DNA from 2 places in the Comamonas resistens genome. Region 1 is predicted to be linked to the other one. Evidence: riboswitches for the same ligand, from Rfam matches in the RefSeq annotation. Region 1 holds a riboswitch; the other holds the start of a gene.
What was found. Region 1 has a riboswitch for cobalamin ahead of QMY55_RS08180 (nitrite reductase). Riboswitches for the same ligand answer to the same signal wherever they lie in the genome.
Positions count from the first base shown of each region.

Region 1 (4,704 bases):
GTCTCGCTCTGACCGGGACGCAGATAGAAGCAGTGGCGCACCATATCGCGCTCCATGCGCAGGTCCTGGGCCAGCGTCATCCGGCGCGCACGGCGAATCTGCTCCAACACCACATGCAGCATCAGCGGCGAGCGCTTGCGCAACGTGGCTGCTTCGGCGCGGGCCCAGTCGCTGCCCTGCTGCAGTGCCTGCTCGATGGCGGCCACCGTGGGCTGCGCAAAGCAGGCATTGATTTCGGCAAGGTGCTCTGCACTCTTGGGCTCCACGCTCACAAAGCGCGAGCGCACCACGGCGTTCAGCGCATCGACATTGGCAAAGTCCGTTGTCGCCAGCGTCTCCCACAGCTCAGCCTGCTGATCCAGGGGAATACAGCCATCGGCCAGGCCAAAGGCCAGGGCATCACCCGCGCCAATGGTGTCACCCGTCAGCGCCAGCCACTCGCCCACCGCACCGGGGCAGCGCGAGAGGAAATAGCCGCCGCCCACATCGGGGAACAGACCGATGGCCGTCTCGGGCATGGCCATCTTGGTACGTTCGGTCACAAGGCGCAGCGAGCCGCCCTGGCTGATGCCCATGCCGCCGCCCATGACGATGCCGTCCATGAAAGCGATATAGGGCTTGCCCAGCGTGTGAATCAGATGGTTGAGCGCATATTCCTCGGTGAAGAAGTCTTCGAGCTGCGGATTGCCGCTGCTGCCGGCCGCATGCAGAAAGCGGATGTCGCCCCCCGCACAGAATGCGCCAAACACGCCATCCTTGTTGCTGCCGCGAATGGCCACGGCCAGCACTGCCGGGTCCTTTTGCCAGGCCAGCAGCGTTGCCAGCAGTTCCCGCACCATGCCCAGAGACAGCGCATTGAGCGCCCGCGGGCGGTTGAGCGTAATCATGCCCAGCTTGCCGCGCACTTCGGCAATCACTTCGGGCGAGTCCGTGCTCGGGGTGGTCGTCATTGTTGTTACTCCTTGAATCTTGGGCCATGTAGAGGCCTGGGGCTGACGACTGATTATGCGAGGCCCGACCACGCCAGCTGGGACAAGGACGTGACAAATGCAGCCATTGTCGGGAACGGGAAAAACCATACCAGCGCCTGAGCTGGCTAATATGGGAAGCGTTCTGGAAGCGACCTTGCCCAGACCACCCTGCCTCCCACATTGCCGCTTTTCAGCTGCTTTTCATGACCGATCTCCCGCCCCAGCCCGACACATCAGCCCAAACCGGAAGCCTGGAGCCCAAACCGCTTTCGGCTCCTGTGCGCTATCTGCTGATGGCTTTTGCACTGATCTGCGTGCTGCTGGGGCTGATAGGCGCTGTCGTGCCCGGCATGCCGACCACGGTCTTCATCCTCATGGCGGCCTGGGCGGCTGTACGCAGTTCACCCCGGCTGCATCGCTGGCTCTACGCCCACCACATTTTCGGCCCTCTGCTGCGCAACTGGGATGCGGGCGGACATGTCAGCCGCCGCGTGAAATGGACGGCGACGGCCAGCATGCTATTGAGCGGCACACTGATTCTTTATGTCTCTCACAAGCCCTGGCTGACGGCCGTAACGCTCAGCATCATGGGCTGCGTACTGATCTGGCTATGGCTGCGGCCCGAACCCCAAACCTGAAGCCCAAACTGGGGCCATAAGCTGCGCATCCTCTCTGCCGACATCCTCCCCAGAACGAGCAATCCGCCGAGCCAATGCAAATTTCAAAGGGCCTGAAGACTCAGCGCGAAAAGTTATCGCTTAAGATTCACGCTGATCACAGGTGTTTCCTGGCCGCTTTGCGCGGCAGGAAATGAAACGAGAAGCAGGTGATCGGCCCAGCCCGATATTCCTGCACTGCACCCGCAACGGTAATCAAAGATATTCAGACACAGGTCATTGCGTGCAATGACAGTCACTGCGAAAGCGGGAAGACGTCTCTGAATTCAACTTCCGAGTTGAGCTTTGTAAGTCCGGAGACCGGCCTGATGTGAACAAGGCGCAGCGGGATTGCATGTGGCTTGATGGGCTGGTGCAGCTGCGCCGCCAATCTCCTCACCTCCTTCCTCTGCACATATCAATCGTCCGGCCCGGGTATCGGCCTGACCGACTGTGGATCTGGCATGGTGCGAGGAATTCTCTGGCTGGCGCGACTGCGGCCCGCCGCTTGCGACGACATCTGCGCGATAGCGGCGGCGGCTTGCCATGGCTGACTCCGTCAAGGTGCAGGGATGGTGCCCAACCGCCTGGCGGCCCATGCAGGCCCAGGATGGCTGGATTGTGCGCATACGCCCGCATTGCGCCTCCATCAGTGCCGCGCAGTGGCGTATTCTTTCCGGCCTCGCACTCTCGCATGCCCACCCACAGCTGGAGCTGACCCGCCTGGGCAATGTCCAGTTGCGCGGAGTGGAAGACGCGCAACTGACGGCACTGCGTTCAGGGCTGATCGATGCAGGTCTGGTACCTGCCAATGTCGATGCCGACCTGGCCCCTGCCGTCCACTGCAGCCCTTTCTACCAAGTCCGGGATCGGACCCACGAATTGGCAGACCTGCTTTCTGCGGCCGTGGCACAGCACCTGAGCCCACGCGCGTTGCAACAGCAAGGTATGACGGCGCTTCCCAGCAAGTTTGGCCTGCTGGTCGATGACCCGGCACAAAGCCTGAGGGGCATCTCGGCAGATCTGCGTCTATGGGTTCAGCCGGACCAGGCAGGGCTCGGCTATGCCCTCTCTTTGGGCGATTCCAGCAAGCGATATGGCTATACCTCTGCCGCGGAAGCGATAGATGCTGCCCTGCAAGTCGCCATCTGGTTCGCACGCCAGCGCATGTCGGCCGCAGGTGCAGCGCCCACACGGCTGCATCAGTTGCTCAAGACTCAGCAGCCTGAGCTGTCGGTGCTCAAAACCGCTCCACAATATGCAGCAGCGCCCGGCGCCGAAGCATTCGCGCGCCCCGTCAAGCCCGGCCTGCACGGACATGACTGGGTCATAGGCGCCCCCCTTGGCCGTATCGACGCACCGGCAATGCAGCAACTGGCAGGCTGCCTGCCTGCCAAGACGGAAATCAGGGTTACGCCCTGGCGCTCCCTGCTGCTGCCAGGCAGCGAACTCGAAGCGGCGCCACTGAGCACTGCCCACTGGATGACCGATGCAGCAGATGCCCGCAACCGCGTCTCGGCCTGTACCGGCAGCCCCGGATGCACACAGGCACTGATTCCTGCCCAGACCCTGGCACTGCAGCTTGCGCCGCATACGCGGGAAGGCACGGAGATGCACATCAGCGGCTGCCCCAAGCTCTGTGCGCTGCCCGGCGACGCCACCGCCGTCGTCTTTGCCAGCACTGGCAATACGGGTCAGTTGCTGCTGAACGCCGGCCCGCCCGGCCGGCTCGCTAGCCCCACCATTCAAATCCCCTGTGAGGCCCTGCCATCAGAGCCCGCAGGAATACAAAAACTGATCCATGAGCTATCAATATGAAAAGCACGGTGAAGAGATTTACCGTCAGTCTTTCAGCATCATCCGCCGCGAAGCCGATCTGGCGCGCTTCAGCGCACTGGAAGAGCGCGTGGCCTGCCGGATGATCCATGCCGCAGGCATGGTGGAGCTGGCCTCTCACATTCATTTTTCACCGGACTTTGCGGTAACTGCAGAGGCGGCGCTGCAAGCGGGTGCCCCCATCCTCTGCGATGCCCGCATGGTCAGCGAAGGCATCACCCGCAAGCGGCTACCGGCCAACAACCCCATCATCTGCACGCTGCAGGATGCACGCACTCCCGAGCTGGCCCTGACCATGGGCAATACGCGCAGCGCTGCAGCCCTGGAGCTGTGGCGCGGCCGGCTGGAAGGCGCAGTGGTCGCCATCGGCAATGCCCCCACTGCCCTGTTTCATTTGCTGAACATGCTGGCAGATCCTGACTGCCCCCGCCCCGCCGCCATCATCGGCTGCCCTGTGGGCTTTGTGGGTGCAGCGGAATCCAAGGCTGCCTTGCGCGAGTGGGCGCAGATTCCCTTTGCCATTGTCGAGGGCCGCCTGGGTGGATCGGCCATCACCGTGGCGGCCGTCAATGCGCTGGCCACGCCCATAGAGTGAGGTCAGTGATGAATCGCGGAAAAATCGTATGCGTGGGCCTTGGCCCTGGCGACCCAGAGATGATGAGCGTGAAAGCCGATCGACTGCTGCGCAATGCGCGCCACGTGGCTTACTTTCGCAAGCGTGGCCATCCGGGCAAGGCCAGACAATTGGTCAACGGCATGCTGCATGCACAGGTCACCGAATACCCGATGGAGTATCCGTTGACCACGGAGATCCCGCATGACGATCCTCGTTATATCGCCCAGCTCTCGGACTTCTATCTGGACTGGCAGTCCCGGCTGACAGAGCTGGCGCAGGACCAGGAAGTGGTTGTGCTCTGCGAGGGAGATCCGTTTTTTTACGGCTCTTTCATGCATCTTTACGTGCGCCTGCAGCAAGCGGGCATTGCCCAGGTCGAGGTATTGGCCGGCATTCCAGGCATGGTGGGCTGCTGGCACGCCACAGGCATCCCCATGACCTGGGGCGACGATGTCATGAGCGTGCTGCCCGCAACCTTGGCCGATGCACCGCTGCGCGAACATATGGCGCGCTCCGACGCGCTGGTCATCATGAAGGTGGGCCGTCACCTGAATCGCATTCGCACGCTGCTGACCGAACAAGGCAAGCTGGACCAGGCCTGGCTGGTCATCAACGGCACGATGAG
Region 1 is NZ_CP125947.1:1,763,558-1,768,261, reverse strand. Features, by position in the region: gene QMY55_RS08190 (enoyl-CoA hydratase/isomerase family protein) at 1-950, opposite strand, end outside; gene QMY55_RS08185 (YbaN family protein) at 1,175-1,609, shown strand; cobalamin riboswitch at 1,733-1,971, shown strand; gene QMY55_RS08180 (nitrite reductase) at 2,174-3,445, shown strand; gene QMY55_RS08175 (precorrin-8X methylmutase) at 3,429-4,058, shown strand; gene cobI (precorrin-2 C(20)-methyltransferase) at 4,067-4,704, shown strand, end outside.

Region 2 (4,704 bases), 1.1 Mb from region 1:
GATGTTGATGCCATGGGTGACGGCGCGCTGCGGTACCTTGTCATAGACCACGCTCTGGCCGCAGACCTCCACCGTGATGGGCGCTCTGGCCATGCCGCCTGCAGATGGGCTTGCTGTCGGGCTTTGATGGTCGGTGCAGGCCTGCAGTGCCAGACATGCCAGCACTGCAACCGTGGAGTGCTTCAGATAGGAGAGCGTTCTACGCTTGCAGCAACAGTTTTTCATTGTTAAACAAGGGTCAATGCAAGGAACAACATGCGGTAGCAGCTCCTGATATCAAATCGCTATGGTTGCGACAGCCGCGGTCAGAACGTGAACTCTGCAGTCAGATCCACGCGGCGACCTTCGCCTGGGTAGGCTTGAGTGCCGGAGATCGCTGAATAGGTGTAAAGCTTGTCGCTCAGATTGCGCAGCGACAGGCGATAAGTCGCACGCGGCTGAGGCTTCCAGCTCAGCGCTGCGTCCCAGACGGTGTAGCCACCAGAACTGGCGGTATTGGCATCATCTGCAAAGCGTTGACTGACGGTGCGAGCGCCTAGCGATGCCTGCCAGCGTCCGATGGCGCTTGCGGCGGTGTAGTGAGCCCAGAGGTTGGCGGTCTGGCGCGGCACGTTCGACGGGCGTTTGCCGCTGAGATCGACACCGCTCTTGACGAGTTCATCGTATTGGGCACTGACCAAGGCGTAGTTGCCCTCCAGACGCCAGTTGGGGGAAAGGCGAAGAACGCCGCTCAGCTCCAGACCCTGAGAGTGCTGCCTGCCACCTTGATACTGCAGCTTGGTGATGAGGTCGGTGGTGACAATGTCATCTTTCTCAATGCGGTAGGCAGCGACCGTCCACTCGCCCTGACCCTGGGCAAACTGCTGTTTCAGCCCCACTTCCACCTGGCGGGCGGTGGTCAGCTTGAAGTCTTTGTTGGCGAGATTCAGCGTCAGCACATTGGTGACGGGGTCATGGCCTTGCGAGATCTGGCCGTAGAGGCTGGTTTGCGCGTTGAGCCTGTGCGTCAGGCCCAGACGCCATGCCGTGCCGCCCAGGTTTTTGCCGAAAGAATTAGGCCCTGTCAGATCCTTGCGGTCAAAGTCCGTCATGTCGCGGCGAATGCCGGCCAGCAGCAGCCAGCGATCGCCGAGCGACCATGCGTCTTCGGCGTAGAAGTCGTGGGTAGTGGCCGCCGTGGTGAAGCTGGGCAGCAAGGGCGATGAATTAGGCCAGTAGGTGAGCGAAGGGCTGTTCACGCCGATGAGGTCGCTGCCGGCATAGTCGTTGCGGGCAAAGTTGAATTTGGCCCTGTTGACCTCCCATCCCAAAACCAGCTTGTGAGCGCCTGCGTTGACGGCGGTTTCCAGGCGGTTGCCGGTCTGCTCCAGGTCATGTGAGAGCTCCAGGTAATCGCCCAGCCTCAGCTGCTGCGTTGCTGGCAGATATTGGTACGCCTCAATATTGCGCCAGTAGCGGTCGGCCTTGAAGCGATAGAGCTCGTTGCTCACGCTGACCCAGTCATTGATCTGGTACTGGGCGCGGGCACGGACACGCTTGTCCTTGATGCGGATATCGCTGTCGGCGGTGTTGAAGTTGCGCCCCAGAAGCTCGGGCACGATGGCGCCGTTCACGGTGGGCGTGCCGAAGTAGTGTGCAGGTTTTTCGTCACTGACATCGGCCAGCAGCTCCATGCGCAGGGCCGCCGTGGGCTGCCAGCGCAGCGTGCTCATCAGCTTGCCGCCGCTGGCGCGCGCCATGTCATGTTCACCCCGGGTGTAGTGGCCGTAGGCATCGAGGCGGTAGCTCAGCGTGTCGCTCAGGGCGCCGCCTGCGCCCAGACCCAGCTTGGCGCTGCCGTGCGATCCGGTACCGAGCAGAACTTCACGCACGCTCTCACGCGTGGGCTGTTTGCGCACGATATTGGCGGTCGCGCCCACGGTGCCCGTGCCGTAGACGATGGAGGCAGGGCCGCGCAGCACTTCCACGCGCTCGTAGCCCCAGCTGTTGGCAGGGTAGGGGGTGGTGCTGGACGCCACGCCCAGGCGTACGCCGTCTTCGGCAATGCCGACCGAGTTGGTGCCGGTGAAGCCGCGCGAACCAAAGGACAGGCTGCTGTAGCTGGTGGGGGACAAAGGTGTCATGCCCACGGTACGCCCGATGATGTCGGCCATGCGGCTGTCACCGCGCTCCTGCCAGGTCTGCTCGCTCACATGCTCCAGGCTGGCTGGCAGGTCACGGGTGGCAATGCCGGTACGGCTGCCCGAGGTGCTGGGCAGAGACAGACCGAGGCCACCTTCGGCGGTATCGGTGACCTGTACTGTGGGCAGCTGCGCCGGGGGAAGGCCGGTTCGTTCTTCGGCGCGGGTTTCTGCGGCAATAGCCAGTGCTGCAGGTGCCAGGCCGATCATCACGGCAGGCAGGACAAGATATTTCATGGTTCAGCGAGAGCTGACCGGCCTGCTTGCTTGTGACGATTTCATGCTGGGGCGCACCGCGCTGCAAAGCGCCTGCGATCAGCTTGTTGCCATCACGCTGCACCCCGCAGGCGGTCGTTGCACATGCTGGCCCTTGGGCCAAGGCCCGCGCGGCGCAGCGCTCAACAGGCCGGTATCCGGGCTGGCAGATTGCGCGAGGCATGCTGTTTCGCCTTCCCGGTGCTGCCGCGCACCTCGTCGATGAGGCCACGTAGAACACCAGTGACTGGCCCGCGCGTCAGACGCGAGCCTTGAAACAGTTTGATCTGCTTACCGTTGCGGGGGCAGCCAGGGCTTTGCACCCTGTTCCCGTTTAACCCGAATGGAATTCGGGCACCTGTTGCTTTCGAAACGCAAGTCTTGCCAGAAGACGCAAAGACCTGCTTTTCGAATTGCGAAATTATATTGCAGTGCGCAAGCGTGAAGCTGCTTGCAAATCAAGTGCGGTATTTTTTACATGTTGGAAAATGAAGGATATTGGCCGATTTCCCAATGAAAACCGGGTGGCAAAGTGAATGTAAAACCCTAGGTCTTGTACAAGACTTAAAAAATTTGCACCGGTTGCGCTTAGAATTTTGTATCGTGGGAACGCATTGCAAAAAAATAGCAATGCTTCCTGCTGTGTCAGGCCCCATTGCGCAAGCTCGGGATGAAGGCCCAAGGCACGCCCCACCTTTTCATTACCTGAGACAAGAGATGAGTACGCAGCAACCCACCATCATCTACACCTTGACGGACGAGGCACCTCGTCTGGCCACCAGTGCCTTCCTGCCCGTGATCCGCGCATTTGCGGCTCCTGCCGGCATCAATGTGGAAACCAGCGACATCTCGTTGGCCGGCCGCATTCTGGGCGAGTTCCCCGACTTCCTGACCGAAGAGCAGCGCGCTCCCAACAACCTGGCCGAGCTGGGCAAGCTGACGCTGACTCCCGAAGCCAACATCATCAAGCTGCCCAATATCTCGGCATCCGTGGGCCAGCTGACTGCTGCCATCAAGGAGCTGCAGTTCAAGGGCTACAAGATTCCCAACTTCCCCGAGAACCCCACGACAGACGAAGAAAAGGACATCAAGGCGCGCTACAGCAAGTGCCTGGGCTCTGCCGTGAACCCCGTGCTGCGCGAAGGCAACTCCGACCGCCGCGCCCCTGCCGCCGTCAAGAACTACGCCAAGAAGCACCCTCACTCCATGGGTGAGTGGAAGCAGTGGTCGCAGACCCATGTGTCGCACATGAGCGAGGGCGACTTCTACCACGGCGAAAAGTCCATGACCCTGGACAAGGCCCGTGACGTGAAGATGGTGCTGGAAACCAAGTCCGGCAAGACCATCGTGCTCAAGGAAAAGGTCAAGCTGCTGGACGGTGAAGTCATCGACTCCATGTTCATGAGCAAGAAAGCCCTGTGCGCCTTCTATGAAAAGGAGATCGAAGACTGCAAAGAGTCCGGCATCCTGTTCTCGCTGCACGTCAAGGCCACGATGATGAAGGTGTCTCACCCCATCGTGTTCGGCCACTGCGTGAAGATTTTCTACAAGGAAGCTTTCGAGAAGCACGGCAAGCTGTTCGATCAGCTGGGCGTGAACGTGAACAACGGCATGGCCAATCTGTACGAAAAGATTGAAACCCTGCCCGCATCGCAGCGCGAAGAGATCATCCGTGACCTGCACAAGTGCCAGGAAGATCGTCCGCGTCTGGCCATGGTCGATTCCGCCAAGGGCATCACCAACTTCCATTCGCCCAACGACGTGATCGTCGATGCCTCCATGCCTGCCATGATTCGCGTGGGCGGCAAGATGTGGGCGGCCGATGGCAAGCCCTACGACTGCAAGGCCGTGATGCCCGAGTCCACCTTTGCCCGTATCTACCAGGAGATGATCAACTTCTGCAAGTGGCACGGCAACTTCGACCCCAAGACCATGGGCACCGTGCCCAACGTGGGTCTGATGGCGCAAAAGGCTGAAGAGTACGGCTCGCACGACAAGACCTTCGAAATCGCCGAAGACGGCGTGGCCAATATCGTGGACATCGCCACCGGCGAAGTGCTGCTGAGCCAGAACGTGGAAGAGGGTGATATCTGGCGCATGTGCCAGGTCAAGGATGCTCCCATCCGCGACTGGGTGAAGCTGGCCGTGACCCGTGCCCGCAACTCCGGCATGCCTGCCGTGTTCTGGCTGGACCCCTACCGTCCCCATGAAGCCGAGCTGATCAAGAAGGTGCAGACCTACTTGAAGGACTACGACACCACGGGCCTGG
Region 2 is NZ_CP125947.1:2,900,591-2,905,294, reverse strand. Features, by position in the region: gene QMY55_RS13560 (ABC transporter substrate-binding protein) at 1-93, opposite strand, end outside; gene QMY55_RS13555 (TonB-dependent receptor) at 306-2,417, opposite strand; cobalamin riboswitch at 2,568-2,812, opposite strand; gene QMY55_RS13550 (NADP-dependent isocitrate dehydrogenase) at 3,153-4,704, shown strand, end outside.
Region 2: linked by a shared signal. The riboswitch ahead of QMY55_RS13555 (TonB-dependent receptor) and the one ahead of QMY55_RS08180 (nitrite reductase) in region 1 are both predicted to bind cobalamin.